4 regions of the Paenibacillus sp. Marseille-Q7038 genome follow, and region 1 is predicted to be linked to each of the others. Evidence: riboswitches for the same ligand, from Rfam matches in the RefSeq annotation. Region 1 holds a riboswitch; each other region holds the start of a gene.

What was found. Region 1 has a riboswitch for thiamine pyrophosphate ahead of ACWPWY_RS10780 (thiamine phosphate synthase). Riboswitches for the same ligand answer to the same signal wherever they lie in the genome.
Region 2: it holds a riboswitch for thiamine pyrophosphate, as region 1 does, so the genes downstream of both, ACWPWY_RS15135 (ECF transporter S component) here and ACWPWY_RS10780 (thiamine phosphate synthase) in region 1, are expected to answer to the same signal.
Region 3: it holds a riboswitch for thiamine pyrophosphate, as region 1 does, so the genes downstream of both, thiC (phosphomethylpyrimidine synthase ThiC) here and ACWPWY_RS10780 (thiamine phosphate synthase) in region 1, are expected to answer to the same signal.
Region 4: it holds a riboswitch for thiamine pyrophosphate, as region 1 does, so the genes downstream of both, ACWPWY_RS17300 (ABC transporter substrate-binding protein) here and ACWPWY_RS10780 (thiamine phosphate synthase) in region 1, are expected to answer to the same signal.

What each region holds. Positions count from the first base shown of each region.
Region 1 covers NZ_CBCOOM010000001.1:2,279,202-2,283,551, forward strand. The annotation lists gene thiO (glycine oxidase ThiO) at 1-925, opposite strand, end outside; gene ACWPWY_RS10780 (thiamine phosphate synthase) at 952-1,626, opposite strand; TPP riboswitch at 1,834-1,937, opposite strand; gene ACWPWY_RS10785 (ABC-F family ATP-binding cassette domain-containing protein) at 2,015-3,565, opposite strand; gene ACWPWY_RS10790 (hypothetical protein) at 3,718-4,350, opposite strand, start outside.
Region 2 covers NZ_CBCOOM010000001.1:3,178,402-3,182,751, reverse strand. The annotation lists gene ACWPWY_RS15145 (PAS domain S-box protein) at 1-1,506, shown strand, start outside; gene ACWPWY_RS15140 (AraC family transcriptional regulator) at 1,573-2,466, shown strand; TPP riboswitch at 2,522-2,631, shown strand; gene ACWPWY_RS15135 (ECF transporter S component) at 2,821-3,432, shown strand; gene ACWPWY_RS15130 (ABC transporter ATP-binding protein) at 3,456-4,350, shown strand, end outside.
Region 3 covers NZ_CBCOOM010000001.1:3,400,513-3,404,862, reverse strand. The annotation lists gene ACWPWY_RS16155 (alpha/beta hydrolase) at 1-495, opposite strand, end outside; gene ACWPWY_RS16150 (IclR family transcriptional regulator) at 908-1,657, shown strand; TPP riboswitch at 1,785-1,895, shown strand; gene thiC (phosphomethylpyrimidine synthase ThiC) at 2,195-3,976, shown strand; gene ACWPWY_RS16140 (manganese catalase family protein) at 4,087-4,350, shown strand, end outside.
Region 4 covers NZ_CBCOOM010000002.1:45,416-49,765, reverse strand. The annotation lists gene ACWPWY_RS17310 (ABC transporter permease) at 1-622, opposite strand, end outside; gene ACWPWY_RS17305 (thiamine-binding protein) at 619-912, opposite strand; gene ACWPWY_RS17300 (ABC transporter substrate-binding protein) at 956-1,981, opposite strand; TPP riboswitch at 2,121-2,239, opposite strand; gene serS (serine--tRNA ligase) at 2,622-3,914, shown strand; gene ACWPWY_RS17290 (pyridoxamine 5'-phosphate oxidase family protein) at 4,008-4,350, shown strand, end outside.

The sequences.
Region 1 (4,350 bases):
TGTGCAGAAAAGAAGCTTCACCTATATCAGGAATCCAGCCTGCTGCTTTATGTAAAAGGGTATTCAGGCCAGAGACACTTACTTTATTATCATTTCCGTAAGGAATACTCGTGGCACCGATCCAAATTTCCTGATTTGGTTTGGGAACAATGTAAACATCAGGAGTATAGATCGTATAGCGCAAAGTTTCACTATTCATTGATAGGGCTATCATTTCGCCTTTTACAGGATAGATATTCAGTTCAATGTTGATAGTCCCTAGAATTCTATTGCTGCCAAGTCCTGCCGCAACCACCACTTTATCTGCTGTATAAATACCTTGATTCGTCTCTACTCCGGTAACACGGTCATTTTCGAGTAGTAGTCTTGAAACGGAGCAGTCATCGATAAAAGTAGCTCCTTTCTTTTGTGCACCTTTGATATAAGCTTTGGTTAACTCGGCAGGTAGCAGTTGATGTTCTTGGGAATAAAATAAAGCACCTTCTGCTTTCCCCGTGATTTTTGGAATTTCATTTTGTAGTTTGATCTTGTCCCACCAGTGTCCCTGCTTTGTCTGATCTATGGTTTTTGAGAATTTTTCTTCTTGGTACCTATCTTCCATAAAAGGTACGACAAAGCCATTATCGTTGATGGCTACGTTGACTTCACTGTGTAGCTTTAGATCATCAATTAATGGTCCCATAAGCTGCTGGCTGCGCTGCGCCCATCTCCTAATTTCCTCTGATGAAAAATGTTCAAGCCCTGCTGCAAGCATCCCCGCTGCATGACCAGAAGCTCCATTCGCCTGATGAGCACCTTCAAGCTGTATTACGTCCATTCCGTCACATGACAAGTAATAAGCTATAGCGGATCCGATGACACCGCCTCCAATAACAAGCACTTCCGCATTCCGTTTGTTTTCCTGATCTAATCTGTTTAAAGTCAATTATCTTCCCCTCCATCCCTTGCCCGCTATTTGATATCCCCATACTTATCTAATTCTTTTCTATACCTATAGACAGCTTCCAGCGGATCTTCCGACTGTAATACTCCTGAAATTACGGCAATCCCACTTGCCCCCGCCCACATCAGTTCTTCAACCCGCGAAGGTGTAATTCCACCAATGGCGATCACAGGCAGGTTAATCACTTCACAAATCTCCTGAAGGGAAGCAAGTGTTCTGGGGGGCAGCCCTGGTTTACTATGAGAAGGGTACATATGTCCGTAAAAAACATAATCTGCTCCCTTTTTTTCAGCAATCTTCGCTTCTTCCAGTGAATGGACAGAGACACCAAGTCTTATAGCTCGTTTCGTTGATGCCTTAGGCTTCACTTCTTTTCTCACTTCTTTTCTGTGCAATGAAGTTTTCAAAGCGTGGCTTATTTCTTGCACTCCCACATGGAGAGCTCCTGTTTTGTAGGCAAGCGCAAGCTCTTGGTGACGGTTTAGGGTCAACTTATTCATAGGAATCTTTAGCTCTACCACATGTTGTACGATCTTCTCCATTTCTTCGTAACTACTTTCCTTCTTCCGAAGATGAAATGAAGTGATATACGGCCAAATCTCCACAAAATGGTTTAGTTCTACTAAATCATGACTCATCTGCTGAGAAGAAATCACATGAAATTCAATAGATTTTGTTGACAATTCTCTTTCTCCTCCATCCTGATGTGCCGAGAGTATGATTTAAAATGAACGCAAAAAAACCACTCCTCGTAAGGAGTGGTTTGGTTAGGCGGAATTGAAAATGAGCATTCGCTAAAGTGATATAAAGCAACAAGGAAGGATTTTCTCTCCCTCTTAGCATCAACTTAGCCATATACTGTATTCAATACGTCAAAACTCATACTAGCACAAGCTGCTAGCCCACTTCCCTACGCTGGTTCTAACCAGATCAGGTTCAAAGGGTCTGGAAATATATCCATCTCAGCCGACAAGCGGCCCCCCTAGTGATTCGTCGATATAAAGTTACGTTCAGATGCTCATTCTATCACAAATGAGAAAATTTGTAAAAGAGAGACTCATTAGCATATGACTACGCTTCTTGAGACCATTCCTCCACATTCCAAGTCTTAGTTACCCAATCTTCGTAGAAATCAGGTTCGTGAGATACAAGAATCACAGTACCTTTAAATTCTTTTAGCGCGCGTTTCAACTCTTCTTTAGCCACAACGTCTAAGTGATTCGTAGGCTCATCAAATAGAATCCAGTTCGTTTCGCGCATCATTAATTTACATAGCCGTACTTTAGCCTGTTCTCCACCGCTCAGCATATTTAGAGGTCTTGTGATGTGTTCATTTTTAAGACCGCAGCGAGCAAGATGTGCCCGTACTTCATGCTGATTCAGATGAGAGAACTCATTCCATACATCATCGATTGGTGTGATTTTCTCAGGACGAACTTCCTGTTCGAAATAAGAAGGGAACAAAAAGTCACCAAGGTACGTTTTACCGCTATATGCCGGAATTTTACCAAGAATTGTCTTAAGCAACGTTGATTTACCTACACCATTACAGCCGACAATAGCAATTTTTTCCCCACGCTCAATCGTCATCGTCATCTTCGGAAGGAGTGGGCGGTCATAACCAATTTCAAAATCGATTCCTTCAAATACCGTTTTACCACTGGCTCTAGCTTCTTTAAATCCGAATATAGGCTTCGCAGCTTCTTCTGGGCGATCAATTCGTTCTAGACGATCTAGTTGTTTCTCACGGCTCTTCGCTCGGCCTGACGTTGAATATCTCGCTTTATTACGCTGAATAAAGTCTTCCTGCTTCTTGATAAACTCCTGTTGTTTCTCATAAGCATCAATATGCTGATTCTTATTCACATCGGCCATATCAAGGAATTTTTCGTAATTCGCCGTATAACGTGTGAGCTTCGCGAATTCCAAATGGTAGATTACATTAACCACCTTGTTCATAAATTCCGTATCATGAGAAATAAGCATAAACGCATACGGATAATCGTTCAAGTAACGAGTAAGCCATTCAATATGCTCTACATCCAAATAGTTAGTAGGCTCATCCAAGAGCAGAACATTAGGTTTCTCAAGCAACAATTTTGCAAGCAGTACCTTTGTACGTTGTCCTCCACTAAGTGCAGATACATCCCGATCAAGTCCAATAGCAGACAAACCAAGTCCGTTCGCCATTTCTTCCACTTTCACATCAATGAGGTAGAAATCTCCGATTTCCAGCTGCTCCTGAATTTCTCCCATTTCCTCAAGCAATTGCTCAAGTTCTTCTGGCGTAGCATCACTCATTCGTTCTGTGATTTCTAACATTTCTTTTTCCAATTCAAGCAAAGGTAAAAATGCATCCTTCAAGACATCTCGAATTGTTTTTCCCGGAGTCAGTTTCGTATGCTGGTCTAAGTAACCGTAACGAACTTTTGGTGTCCACTCCACTTTACCGCTGTCTTTCAGCAGTTTACCCGTTAAAATATTCATGAGTGTCGATTTTCCGACCCCATTCGCTCCTACAATCCCAACACGCTCTCCTGCAAGCAGGCGGAAGGATACATTTTTAAATAAAGTGCGATCTCCAAAATTGTGACTTACATTTTCAACAGTCAATAAACTCATATCGTGCGATTGGCTCCTATCTGTATGGCAGTATGCCTATATTATCTTGTTCATATTTCACTCTAATATGATATATTAGCACAAGACAGAGCTCTACCGAAACAAGGAGTTTAAATAAGCCATAAACTTCTTACAAATATATTTCAGAAAAACTAGAAACCGCCTTGTCCTTCATAACAAGTTTGCTCATAGTAACCAGAGGCGGCTGCTTCTTTTGCATTGTTGAACCTTTCTACTTGCCTATAAGGAAAGGCACATCCGCTTTTATAGTAATATTTAGAACCTGTCGATTCATCAATCGCACCGATGATCACGTCTTTTTTTACTAATCTTCCACTTCCAAATGCATAATTATTGTAATACTGATCGCCAACGGGAATTCCCTGAATAAAAGCCATGACTCCCACATCATCAATTGTGTTGTACCACTCTTCTTGTGGAATGATAGGAAGTGTAAACTGATATCCATTCCCGTTACGAAGTATATGATCATTATGATATGTAATAGCGCTCGCAAGATGATCCTGAATTGAGCTGACTATGACTTGTCTTCTTACATTTTCAAATCCTTCTGCATCTTGCAATAAAGGTACAGAGGTTAGCAATTGTAGCTCATTCCGGTAACCCTCTATCCATTGATCCGTGCCTTGAACGTATACGTGTACATAATCATCCAGCGTGAATCGAAATAGGTTGCCATCGTCATCTTCATATACATACAATTTCTTCTCCGTCCATAAATGCTTTTCTGCCTCATTTCCAAAAACATCTGTGTAAGCTGTGGA
Region 2 (4,350 bases), 900 kb from region 1:
GAAAGGTATACATCACTTAAAAAGTATAATCATGATGCGATTATTTCTTTTGGGCTTGATGGGAGTATCATTAATGGAAACCAGATAGCAGAACGTCTTACGGGATATACAATTTCTGAATTAATTGGTACTCGGATCTCTCGTATTGTAGGGGAAGAAGCCATTGCCAATCTGGCTTTTGTAGACGAGGATTATACGGCAATTGAACGAGATATTAATGTGGTTCGTCACAAGGATGGACATGTGGTGGAAATACTCGCTACTTTGGCGCCTATTATTATCCATGATCATAAAGTCGGTTTTTATCTAATTGCGAAAGATATGACAGAAGAGAAGCGGCTTATTATTGAAAAAGAAGCGGCGGAAAGAACGAACAAAGCAAAAAGTGAGTTTTTAGCTATGATGAGTCATGAGATACGAACTCCGATGAATGGTGTAATTGGAATGACAGATTTACTTGTGGAGACGGAGCTATCTGATGAACAAATGCAGTATGCATCCATCATTAAGCAGAGTGGGGAAGCGCTCCTTACGATCATTAATGATATTCTTGATTTCTCTAAAGTCGAATCTGGAAGAATGGAACTATCGATTGAACCGATGCAGTTAAACTCGATTCTTTCTGATGTCTACTATCTAAATCTGCCAAGGGCTAAGAATAAAGATTTGCATGTAGAAATATCAGTCGATGAGAGTATTCCTGATAAGCTGATGGGCGATGGTAATAAGCTGAGACAAGTTTTAATTAATCTGCTCAGTAATGCGATTAAATTTACACAGAAGGGTACCATTTCTTTATCTGCCAAAAAAATCGACCAAGACGATGATGAAGTGTGTCTTGAATTCGAAGTGTTGGACACGGGTATTGGCATTCCGGAAAGTAAAGCAGAAAGGCTTTTCGAACCTTTTTACCAAGTGGATCATTACATGACAAGACAAATCGAAGGAACGGGACTCGGTCTTGCGATCAGTAAGAAGATGGTAGAACTGATGGGCGGAGAGATCAGATATGAGCCTAGAAGGTACCAATCGGGTTCACGTTTTGTGTTTACTGCTTACTTTTCTCTGCAGACCAACCTCGAATTGATCGAGGACAGACATAATCAAAGATACGATGATGAAATAGATAGTGGACTGCGTATTCTTGTCGTAGAAGATAATGAGGTTAATCAGATCGTCCTTGTTAAAATGATGAATAAATTAGGTTACAAGGCTATTGTTGTTCCTAACGGAAAAGAAGCATTGAAAGCTTGTTTGGAAGATTCCTATGATATCGTGTTTATGGATATTCAAATGCCGATCATGGATGGAGTGGAATCTACACGCCTGATTCGTGAACAGCTAGCAGAGGATAGTCCTTATATTGTGGCTGTAACGGCACATGCAATAAAAGGAGATCGGGAGAAGTACATGTCTTTGGGCATGGATGAATATATAAGCAAGCCATTAAGTATGAATTCAATATCTGAGGTTATCGAGAAGTTCAGAACCCTACGACTGACGTAAGGTCCCCTGGTGGTATTTCATCTTCTGAATCTATAATTCTGATTCGAAATACAGGGGGGCTTTAACATGTCAGGCAGTTTCTTCTGCATGCATCCGTCAGAAGGCTCGTGGAACCCGTACTTCTATGCCTACTACTATAAGCAATGGAAAGACTATGAGATGGCCTACCACGAACATCGCTGGACTGAGATTATGTATGTGATTCAAGGAGGATGTACCATTGATGTGAAGTGCAAGGATGGACATCGTGAATTGATCATGCTGCGTAAAGGCGAGTTTATTATTTTGGACGCAGATGTCTCGCATAGACTCATCGTAGAGCCGGAAGTTGCCTGCCGGATGCTAAATGTGGAGTTTGGTTTTGAAGAAGGAGACACTTCATTTGATTCGTCAGTGAAATCGTTATTGGCAGAAGAAAAGGCCTTATCCGATTTTGTGAAATCTCCTTTTGAGTACATGGTCCTCTCCGATCCGGAAGAGGTATATTATGTGCTCAAAAGTCTGGTGTTGGAGCTGGACCGGCAACCGGTAGGACAGAAAAATACGATGACGGATCTGTTGTTTTTACAACTGTTTGTACGTATTGCAAGGCTCCGCGAAGAAGTGGTAATGACAAGAGAACCGAGTGCAGAAGGTTATGTCAAACGATGTATTCTCTACATGCATCAGAATTATGATCGCAATATTCAAATTAAGGATTTAGCGGCGGAAGTCCGTCTTCATCCGGGATATCTACAGCGAATATTTAAGATAAGCACATCCCAGACGCTGACAGAATATCTGACTGGGATTCGGATGGAAAAAGCCAAAATGCTGCTTCAGCAGACAGACATACCTATATACGAACTATGTGACTATGTAGGGGTCAGCAGCAGTCAGTATTTTCATACTCTGTTTAAAAAACATACCGGACTCACTCCTAGTACCTACAGAGAACAGACGGAGCGCAGATCTTGGTGACTTTGTAGAAGTAATTGCCAATTAAGCATATTTCATGTACATTGTAACTAACTTAAAAAGCACGAACGGGAGCTTGATGAAGTCAGGCTGAGAGAGCGGCCTTATGCCGCTGACCGTAGATCTGATCTGGGTAATGCCAGCGTAGAGAACGAATATCGCGAATCGTATGTAGGAACAAATGTGATGCATGAATGCAGAAGCAGCCAGCTGAACGAAATGATGTGAGGTAACTCTCCAAGCCATTGCTGCCGACCAAGTGTACCCTTTGTTTTTTAGATGCGAATACAGATGCGTCCTTACCTGGCCTGCCCGAATTGGGGAGGCTTTTTTTGATATTCTAAGGAGGAATTGTACATGTTGCAGACAAAAGGCCGTAGTTCAGAGTCAGGGCGCAAAGGACTTACATTAACCGATATTCTAGTTACGATTGTGCTTGCTGTTGTATTTGGGATCATTTATAAAATATGGGGACCTACTTATGATCTAGTCAAACCGTTTGGACTCCATGCGGAACAAATGATTTACGGCATGTGGTTTATGGCAGGGACCTTTGCTTTTCTCGTCATTCGTAAACCAGGTGTTGCCCTTCTAGCAGAGATTGCGGCATCGACCGTAAGTGCATTTTTAGGAAGTGAGTGGGGGATCTCTACGCTGATCTATGGCGCGGTACAAGGACTCGGAGCTGAACTTATTTTTGCGCTGTTTTTCTATCGAAAAGTAAATGTATGGATTACGTCACTTGCTGCTATCGGATCAGCGGCCGGCTCCCTAATCCTTGATTTTGGATATGGTTATATCGATTCATTGCAAACGTGGAGTTATGCGTTGCTTATTGGGCTAAGATTAGCCGGAAGTATTTTGTTAGCTGGTATTGTTGCTTATTCACTGTATAAAGCTTTGGAAATAACGGGGGTAACGAAATCTTTAAGAAAAACGACGAAAGAAGATATGGAGGCACTGCACTAATGTGTCCTTCTATAACAGGTCCGATGGAGGACAAAGCTTTGCAGACACAGGAGAAAGCATACGTTACTCAGCAGTCAGTAGCAGTAGCTATTGACGATCTGCGTCTGAAGTTTCCCGGAGAATCTCAGATTTGGTTCAACAAATTATCTTTAACTATAAATCAAGGGGAGAAAGTGTTACTGCTTGGTGCTAGTGGCAGCGGAAAGTCAACACTACTTCAAGTGCTGAGCGGACTTATTCCTCATTCCGTTGATGTGCCGATGAAGGCAGATCATGTACATATTCCTGCCCATCCAGGTATTGTTTTTCAAGATCCAGATACTCAGTTTTGTATGCCCTATGTAGATGAGGAATTGGCTTTTGTGTTAGAGAATCGTCAGGTTCCCCGAGAAGAGATGCAAGCGAAGATTAGAGAACTTCTAAGTCTTGTTGGACTTGACTTACCTGACTTACATACACCGGTGCAAGCTCTCTCCCAAGGTATGAAACAGCGTCTGGCCATTGCTTCGGTACTTGGAGTAGAACCTAGTGTCCTTTTTCTAGATGAACCAACAGCGCTGCTAGATAAAGAAGGGACGCTTGAAGTATGGGCTACGATTCGAGACATTGCTGGGGAACGTACCGTGATTATAGTCGAACATAAGATTGATTATATCCTTGATTTTGTAGATCGCATTATTGTCTTATCTTCCGAAGGAGAGATCATGGCAGATGGCAGGGCGGAAGAGATCTTCAGTCAGCATCAGCAGACGATAACGGATTATGGCATCTGGTATCCGGGGACTTGGAAGAATTGGCCTAGACCTCTTAGGCAGGAGAATGCCGCAGCTATTGAGAAGGGAGCAGAGCCACTTCTTTTGCTTCGTGAATGTGTGATTCATCGTAGCAGCAAGCCTGTGATTCGAGCAGAGGAGCTTC
Region 3 (4,350 bases), 1.1 Mb from region 1:
CTGCTTGGACTCTGCTTTTCCTCCTGTAGCAACACCGCGGCTGTTCTGGGAGGCAAATCCGTAGTCAAACATAATAACATTAAAGTTTTGCTGATGAGCGTAATGAGCCAGATCATACATTGGAATCCAAGATTCCTCCCGATTAGCTCCATATCCATGACTCAAAACGATCGTTTTTTTTGCGCTGTCTTCCTCTGCGGGAATATACCAGCCATTCACATTGCGGCTTCCATCGACTGCGGGAATGGTGACTTCTTCATAAGCCATCCCTTTGGCAAGCATCGGATTCGAGTATACGGGTGCCACAGTTGGATTGGAAAGTACCCAGGCGATATAGGCATGCAGAGCAATAAAACAGAATACAAAAAAGAAGATGATGGATAGAATAAGAGCTACAATAATATGTTTAAAACGGATCAACCTTGGTGAGATTGCTGGAGGAATCGTTGATACGTCTCGCTGAAGATGGTTATTGCTCTTGGATGTAGGAAACACTCAGGATCCCCTCCTTCTAGTTAGTATCTTATGCAACCTCTTTCCCTGATGACGAAAGTACTAGTTATTGGATGAGTTCACATGAATTTACGACAAAGTATGACAAATAGTGTATAAGTCACTTCTTGACTCTCTTACTATTGTTTTTAATCCTATGTTCTATAAGTAGCAAAGTCAATCCATTAAGATGATTTGTTACACAGATGTAATATTCGACATTCAAGTATCAAAAGTGAATTGTCAAGTGAAGCAAGCCCTAATCCCATGAAGAGAGAAGAGGACCTTGATAAAGAGTATGAACTTATCTAAATGAGATTGATTCTCAATAATTTTCTTTACTTTAAGGATGAGTTCTCATATAATTTATGTAACCAGGTTTCACGTGATGAAACATGAAAGGAGCATGGATCCCATGGAAGATCAGGATCGCAAATCAACAGTTCGAGCGGTCGAACGGGCACTCGATATTCTGCTCACTTTTACAGGTCAGACGGACCTTGGGCTAACCGAAATATCCAGTAAGATTGGATTACATAAAAGTACGGTGCATCGACTGTTGTCGACTCTGGAGGAGAGAGGGTTTGTTATCCGTAATCCTGCTACCGAGAAATATCGGCTGGGGATTCGGATATGGGAACTCGCTGCGCATATGTCGCAGAGTGATGATCCCGCCGTGCTGTTGCTTCCTGCAATGGAGCAGTTGCGCGATAATCTAGGAGAGACCGTTAGTTTATATTTAAGAGATGGCAGCGAACGTATTCGTGTTCAAGCTGTGCAGAGCAACCAGGCGATTCGCCGAGTCGCTCCTGTAGGAGTCAGACTTCCTTTGTCTGTAGGAGCCTCGAGCAAAGTACTTGTCGCTTTTGCTCCAATGGAAGAGCAGGAACAATTAATCAGGGAGTTTGATCCTCAGATTCCTTTTGACAAAGAAACCTATTTAGCGCAGCTCCAAGAGATTAAAGCTTTGGGTTTTGCTACAAGTTATGAAGAAAGAGAGCCGGGAGCAGCTGCCGTTTCTGCCCCGATCTTTGACCGTAAAGGGAATGTGGCAGCGGCTTTATCCGTCTCGGGACCTGTCAGCAGATTATCTCAGGAAACACTGCATGAATATGGACCTGTGCTTGTTAAAGCAGCAGCTCAGATGGGGCTTATGTTGAGATAATAGCAGGGCTCAAGAGTGCTCATGCTGGAATTTGTAAATAATAGGTTGTATTTCTTATTTTTATGAGATAACCTAATAGAGACCGTTCTTTAAAAGAGCGGCAGTGATCTATCATTACAACGTAATATCAACTTACTAGGGGAGCCCGAAAGGCCGGGCTGAGATGGTGTCGCAAGATACCGGACTCTTTGCACCTGATCTGGATCATACCAGCGTAGGGAAGTAATTGGCGATAACATTAGGAGCTTATTCGATTCCATCCAAATATAGGTAGCTTATTTGATTTCAGGTGCCGTGTGATAACACTGCCCCGAAGTTCGCCTGTGTAAATATGGAGAGAGTAGGAACAAACTATTGTATAGAAGCCGATTCCCCTAGGGAATCGGCTTTTTTTATTGTCGTACACTTCTTTTGCAGCAAAGGTTCATGTGATTCTTTGACAGGGGCGGTAAGCCACTTTGAAGGAGGATGAAAACGATGAAATTGCAGCAACAAGCCAGTACCGAGCGTAGTAAAGCTGAGGATGTTACAGAAGGAATGGGGAGTGAATCGATGTACATTCCTTTTCCTGCAAGCCGTAAAGTGTACAAGAAAGGATCTCGGCCTGATCTTGCTGTTCCGGAACGCGAGATAGAGCTGAGTCCCACACATACCCCGCAAGGGGTAGAGATCAATGAACCTTTTCGTGTCTATGATACGAGTGGACCGATGGGGGATGCCGATTATGAAGCTGATATTACGAAAGGACTTCCTGCATTTCGGCATGAGTGGATTAGGGAGCGCGGGGATGTTGAGTATTATGAAGGACGGACCGTGAAACCGGAGGACAATGGACTACGGTCGGAACGAAGTGTTCTGCAAGAAGCTGAAGTTTTTCCAGGAGAATCTAGAAGGCCGCTTCGAGCAAAATTGGGGCAGAATGTGACGCAGCTGCATTATGCCCGCCAGGGAATCGTTACTCCGGAGATGGAGTTTGCTGCCATTCGTGAAGGGCTGGAACCTGAATTTGTGCGCGAAGAAATTGCCAGTGGACGAGCGATTCTACCGTCCAATATTAATCATCCGGAAACTGAGCCGATGATGATCGGAAGAAATTTTCTCGTGAAAATCAATGCAAACATTGGTAACTCCGCTGTTTCTTCCTCTATTCAGGAAGAGGTAGAGAAAATGACGTGGGCGGTACGCTGGGGCGCCGACACTGTGATGGATTTATCAACCGGCCGTAACATTCATACCACGCGGGAGTGGATTATCCGTAACTCCCCTGTTCCTATTGGAACCGTGCCTTTATATCAGGCGCTCGAAAAGGTGAATGGAGAAGCAGATCAGCTAAGCTGGGAAGTGTACCGGGATACCCTGATTGAGCAGGCAGAACAAGGTGTGGACTATTTTACGATCCATGCTGGGGTCCTGCTTAGATACATTCCGATGACTGCCACACGAATGACAGGAATTGTATCCCGAGGCGGTTCGATTATGGCAGCTTGGTGCTTAGCCCATCACAAGGAGAATTTTTTATACACTCATTTCGAAGACATATGCGAGATTATGAAGACCTATGATGTTGCCTTCTCGCTGGGTGATGGACTTCGTCCGGGAAGTATATATGATGCAAATGATGAGGCACAGATGGCAGAACTTGCTACACTGGGGGAACTCACGCAAATCGCGTGGAAGCATGATATCCAGGTGATGATCGAGGGACCGGGTCATGTACCTATGCACAAAATTAAAGAAAATGTAGATCTTCAAATGGAAATTTGTAAGGAGGCGCCTTTTTACACTCTTGGACCCCTGACGACCGATATTGCACCGGGTTATGATCATATCACTTCTGCTATTGGTGCTGCGATGATTGGTTGGTTTGGTACTTCGATGCTTTGTTATGTTACGCCGAAAGAGCATCTGGGTCTGCCGGATAAAAATGATGTTCGTGAAGGAGTCATTGCTTATAAGATTGCTGCACATGCAGCGGATTTGGCGAAGGGTCATATAGGAGCACAGCGGCGTGATGATGCTTTATCCAAAGCGCGGTTCGAATTCCGCTGGAGGGACCAGTTCCATCTTTCCCTCGATCCAGAGCGGGCGCTGTCTTATCATGATGAGACTTTACCTGCCGAGGGGGCAAAGACGGCTCATTTTTGTTCGATGTGTGGACCGAAGTTCTGTAGTATGCGTATTACCCAGGATATTCGAAATTTTGCCGCTAAAAAGGGAGTAAGTGAAGCGGAAGCCGTTCATGCTGGAATGCAGGAGAAAGCAGCGGAGTACCGAGATAAGCGGCCCTCTGGATCGTCTTTTGATATAGATCCTTCGTAACATTAGAAAGTTATCTAATATATGAAGTATTACTCTTTTTTGTATAAATGATGATACGGGAGAACAAAATAGGGTATCTGAATGATCAGAAATGAAGGAGGCCCTATCCTATGTATTTTTACAAAGAAGATTTAATTAATGTTATTGTGCCGGACAAGCCCGACCCAGCAGCTGCTAAAGTAATTCAGGAAACGCTTGGCGGACAATTTGGTGAAATGCGTACGATGATGCAGTATTTTTTTCAGAGCAGTAACTTTCGGGGAAAAGCAACTCAGTATCGTGATTTACTTCGCGGTGTATTTCTTGAGGAGATCGCCCATGTGGAGCTTGTTCAGCAAACCATTAACCAACTGCTAAGCGGGAGCGGAGAAGAG
Region 4 (4,350 bases), on a different contig from region 1:
TCATATAATAACCGATACCGCGATCCGTTCCAATCCACTCCGCAATCACGGCACCCATAACACTATAAGTAGCGGCAATTTTTACACCGGAAAAAACGGAAGGGAGCGCATGCGGAACTTCTAATTTTCGGAAAATTTGCGCTTTGCTTGCTCCGGCCATTCGCATGTAGTTCATCATTCCCCGATCTGTCTGCGTCAGTCCATCCATGGTGGATACGGCAACAGGGAAGAAGCAAACCAGCGTAATGACAATGATTTTGGGAAGGAGTCCAAAGCCAAACCAGATCATGAGCAGAGGAGCAAGGGCAATCGTCGGAATATTCTGACTAAGAATAAGCAGCGGATATAAAGCCGATTTCAAAAATGGGACAAGATGAAGTAGCATCGCCGTGAGGAGTCCAACGCTTGTACCAATCAAGAACCCAAGCAAAGTCAGCTGCGCCGTCGCCCAGGTATGCTCGGTGAGACTTGCAGCCTGTGCAATTGCTTCTTTCGTTATATCGGCAGGACTCGGCAGAATCCACTTCTCAATATGAAAAAGCGGCACGGCAATTTGCCACACCGCTAAGAAGAGGATGACTGCCGTAAGAGGCGGCCATACGCTTTTCCACCAAGAACTCATGGGCGATATTTCTCCGTAAGACCTTCCATACTGATTCCGCTAGGATAATGAGCGATCTTAATCTGAGAGATCACACTTGGACTACCTGCTTCAATCAGTACTTCATGCATTTGGCGGACCACCTCAAGCAGCTCAGGAAGTTCTCCTTCGAGTGTGGTTTCGAGCGGATTAACCTGATATGTAAGTCCGGACTGTTGAATGACCTCAATCGCCTTATCTACATAAGGAATGGAATCTTCTCCATTCGGTGTTTTCGGTATGACCTGAATGCTGAGTAGTGTTTTTGCCATGGTGAATCACCTTCTCTTTCCTTCATAAGTGGTAATAACCAAATTATTCAGTTGGTAAAAATTCATTTGTGTATGCTTTTTCTACTTCCAGCGGCTGATCGAGAAGCCCATGCTCTACCATCCAGTCAGAGTAGTTCTGCCATACTTCTGCCTTTTGCTCGCCCCAGCGAGAAGCATCATCCTGATATTTTGGGCTCAGCCATTTCTGACTGGCCAGCACAAGATCTTCATCGAGATCGGGAACAGCTGCGCTTAGAATACCGGCTGCCTCTTCTGGATGTTCAATCGCATACTCGTAACCTTTGGTGGTTGCACGCATAAATGCTTTTACAAGTTCAGGGTCTTCGTTAATTGTTTTTTCATTGGAGATCAGAACCGGTGTATAGTAATCAAGCTTCTCGGAGTAATCTTTGACATAAAACATATCAATAGCCTCACCGCGCAGCTCAGCTTCAATTCCGGTCCAACCATAGAAGATCCATGCAAAATCAATGTCACGCTTGATCGCTGTAAAGAAATCCGCATCGCCCATGTTCACATTAGACACCTTATCTACATCGCCGCCTTCGAGACTCATAATGGTATCAAGAACGGCAGAATCGATCGGGGAGCCCCAGCCGCCATAAGTTTTACCTTCAAAATCTTTAGGTGACTTGATGTTTCGATCAGCTGGAGCAGCAAAACCTGATGTATTATGCTGAATGACTGCTGCGATGGACACAATAGGTACGCCTTGGGTACGAGCCTGAGTCACACCTTCCTGATAACTTACTCCAAAAGGCACTTCACCAGAAGCGACCATAGTATCTGCACCTGCTTGTCCAGGTTGAATAATCTCGACGTTCAATCCTTCTTCTTGATAAAATCCTTGATCTACCGCAGCATACAGCCCGGTATGATTCGTGTTTGGAGTCCAATCGAGTACCACTTTGATATCACGAAGTGATTCATCCCCTGCTGCTCCATCTGTCCCGTTCTGCTCTCCTGAAGTGCCATTTCCGGCATTTCCACAGGCCGTGACGATGGTGAGTATGGCAAGCAGTATGAAAGTACCTAATTTTCTCTGCAATGTTTCCCTCTCCTTTAGATGTCTTAGATTCCTTTAGAATGCACCTGTAAGCTACTTTTTCATCATAAAAAAAAGCATCCCGGATCGGGATGCTCTTGTACGTAAGGGAACGGGTATATTTCTACATGAAGTAGAAAGCCCTAATATATTTCTCCATTCCTACGCTGGCATTATCCAGATCAGGTTACAGGGTACGTATCTGCACGTTATTCACGGATACTATCTCAGCCGGCTTAACCAGCACCCCTTGAGTACATTATAAAGTTAAGGTGTTACAACCATGTATTATAGTCTTATATAACAGGCATGTCCAGATAATAGAAACAAGCAGAACCGATTCATTGCATAAAAAGGTTGCGAATAGGGGAATGCTACATTATAATAATGCCAACTAAAAATCGGTTAAAATGCCAGTGAAGAGATTCCAACTCGGAGGCATTTTCGTTAAGGGAATATGGATATCCCCTAAGTTAATCGGCACCGCCCGTTACCGCGGAACCAAAGTGATTGAAATGTGCACGGATCCGTATTCATTTCAATAAATTGGGTGGCACCGCGAGCATATAGAGCGCTCCTCGTCCCAAGGGATGAGGGCGCTCTTTGTCTTTTTTTATAAAATAACGACAGGGATGTGAGCGGTATGCTGGATATGAACTGGATACGAGAGCATGCAGATGAGGTAGAGGAAGTTGCAAGGCTGAAGAATATGAGCCTATCGGTAAAAGAACTTATAAAAACAGATGACAGAAGAAGAGAACTCATTACTAAAGTAGAGAAGCTGCGCGGGCAGCGGAATAAAGGATCGCAAAAAGTAGGCCAGTTCATGAAAGAAGGACGAAAGGAAGAAGCCGAGCAGCTGAGGATAGAGATTAGAGAGCTGGGCGTTAGTATTGAACAAATAGACAAGGAATTGTCTGAGACTGAGAAAGAGTATGAAAGACAGATGATGCTCGTTCCGAATATCGTCTCGAAGGACACCCCGATCGGGAAATCGGATGAAGACAATGTACTCGTGCGGAAAGTGGGTGAAGTAAGAGTAAGGGATTTTACCATCAAGGATCATATGCAGCTCGGGGAAATGCACGATCTGTTTGATGTCCCTCGCGGAGTGAAAGTCGGCGGTTCGAGAAGTTATTATTTAAAAGGAGACGGCGTACTATTGCACCGGGCCGTTCAGCAGCTGGCGCTGGATATCGTGATGAAGCACGGATTTATACCGATGGATGTACCGATTATGGTACGTGAAGAGGCGCTGATTAATACCGGTTTCTTTCCTACAGGTCGTGATCAGACCTATGCGCTGGAAGAAGAGGATAAGTTCCTCGTCGGCACTTCGGAAGTTCCGCTGATCTCGTATTATGCCGGGGAAGTTGTTGATGTAACTGAGCCGATTCGCCTTGCTGCTGTATCGACGAGCTTCCGCAGTGAAGTGGGGTCGGCCGGACGGGATGTTAGAGGACTCTACCGTGTCCATCAGTTTGCTAAAGTAGAGATGGTTGTTCTAACAGAAGCAAATGACGATGTGTCGGAGAGAGTTCATCAGGAGATTACAGGTTATGCCGAACAGCTGCTAGAGGCGCTAGAGTTGCCATACCGAGTTATGGCTGTCTGTACGGGAGACATGTCGCAGAAAACGTACAAACAATACGATATGGAGACCTGGATGCCAAGCAGGAAAGCTTATGGAGAGACCCATTCGTCGTCGAACTTGCATGACTTTCAGGCACGTCGTTCGAACATTCGCTACCGAGATCAAGATGGACAATTAAAATATGTGCATACGCTGAACAATACAGCAGTAGCTTCACCAAGAATCTTAATTCCGCTGCTGGAGAATCATCAGTTGGAGGATGGAAGCATCTATATTCCTAAGGCGCTTCGGCCTTATATGGGAGGGAGAGAAACCCTTATCTGTACGGCAGTGCAAGCGTAAAATACGGTTCAACTTTCGAGAGACGGGTACACTATAGTAACAGATCATTTTTACTATAATTACAAACTTCGCTCTTGAAAGGAGACAAATACAATGAATAAAACAGATCTTGAACGTGCAATTATAACGGGCATAGAGAATAATCATTTTGGTTCCTTGGCAACTGTAGAGGGAGGGAAACCGAAATTAAGATACATGGCTGTTTTTAATGATGGTCTGAACATTCATATGGCAACAAACCGCTGCACTCATAAGGTAGAGGAGCTCGAGGATAACCCGAATGTAAGCTTACTGATGGGTTACGAAGCCGGCGGTACCAAAGATATACTTGAGATAGAAGGAACCGCGAGTGTAACGAAGGACGGCGGTCTGCGTAAGAAACTGTGGAATGATGAGTTTAGCAAATGGTTCAGCGGGCCGGAAGACCCGAACTACG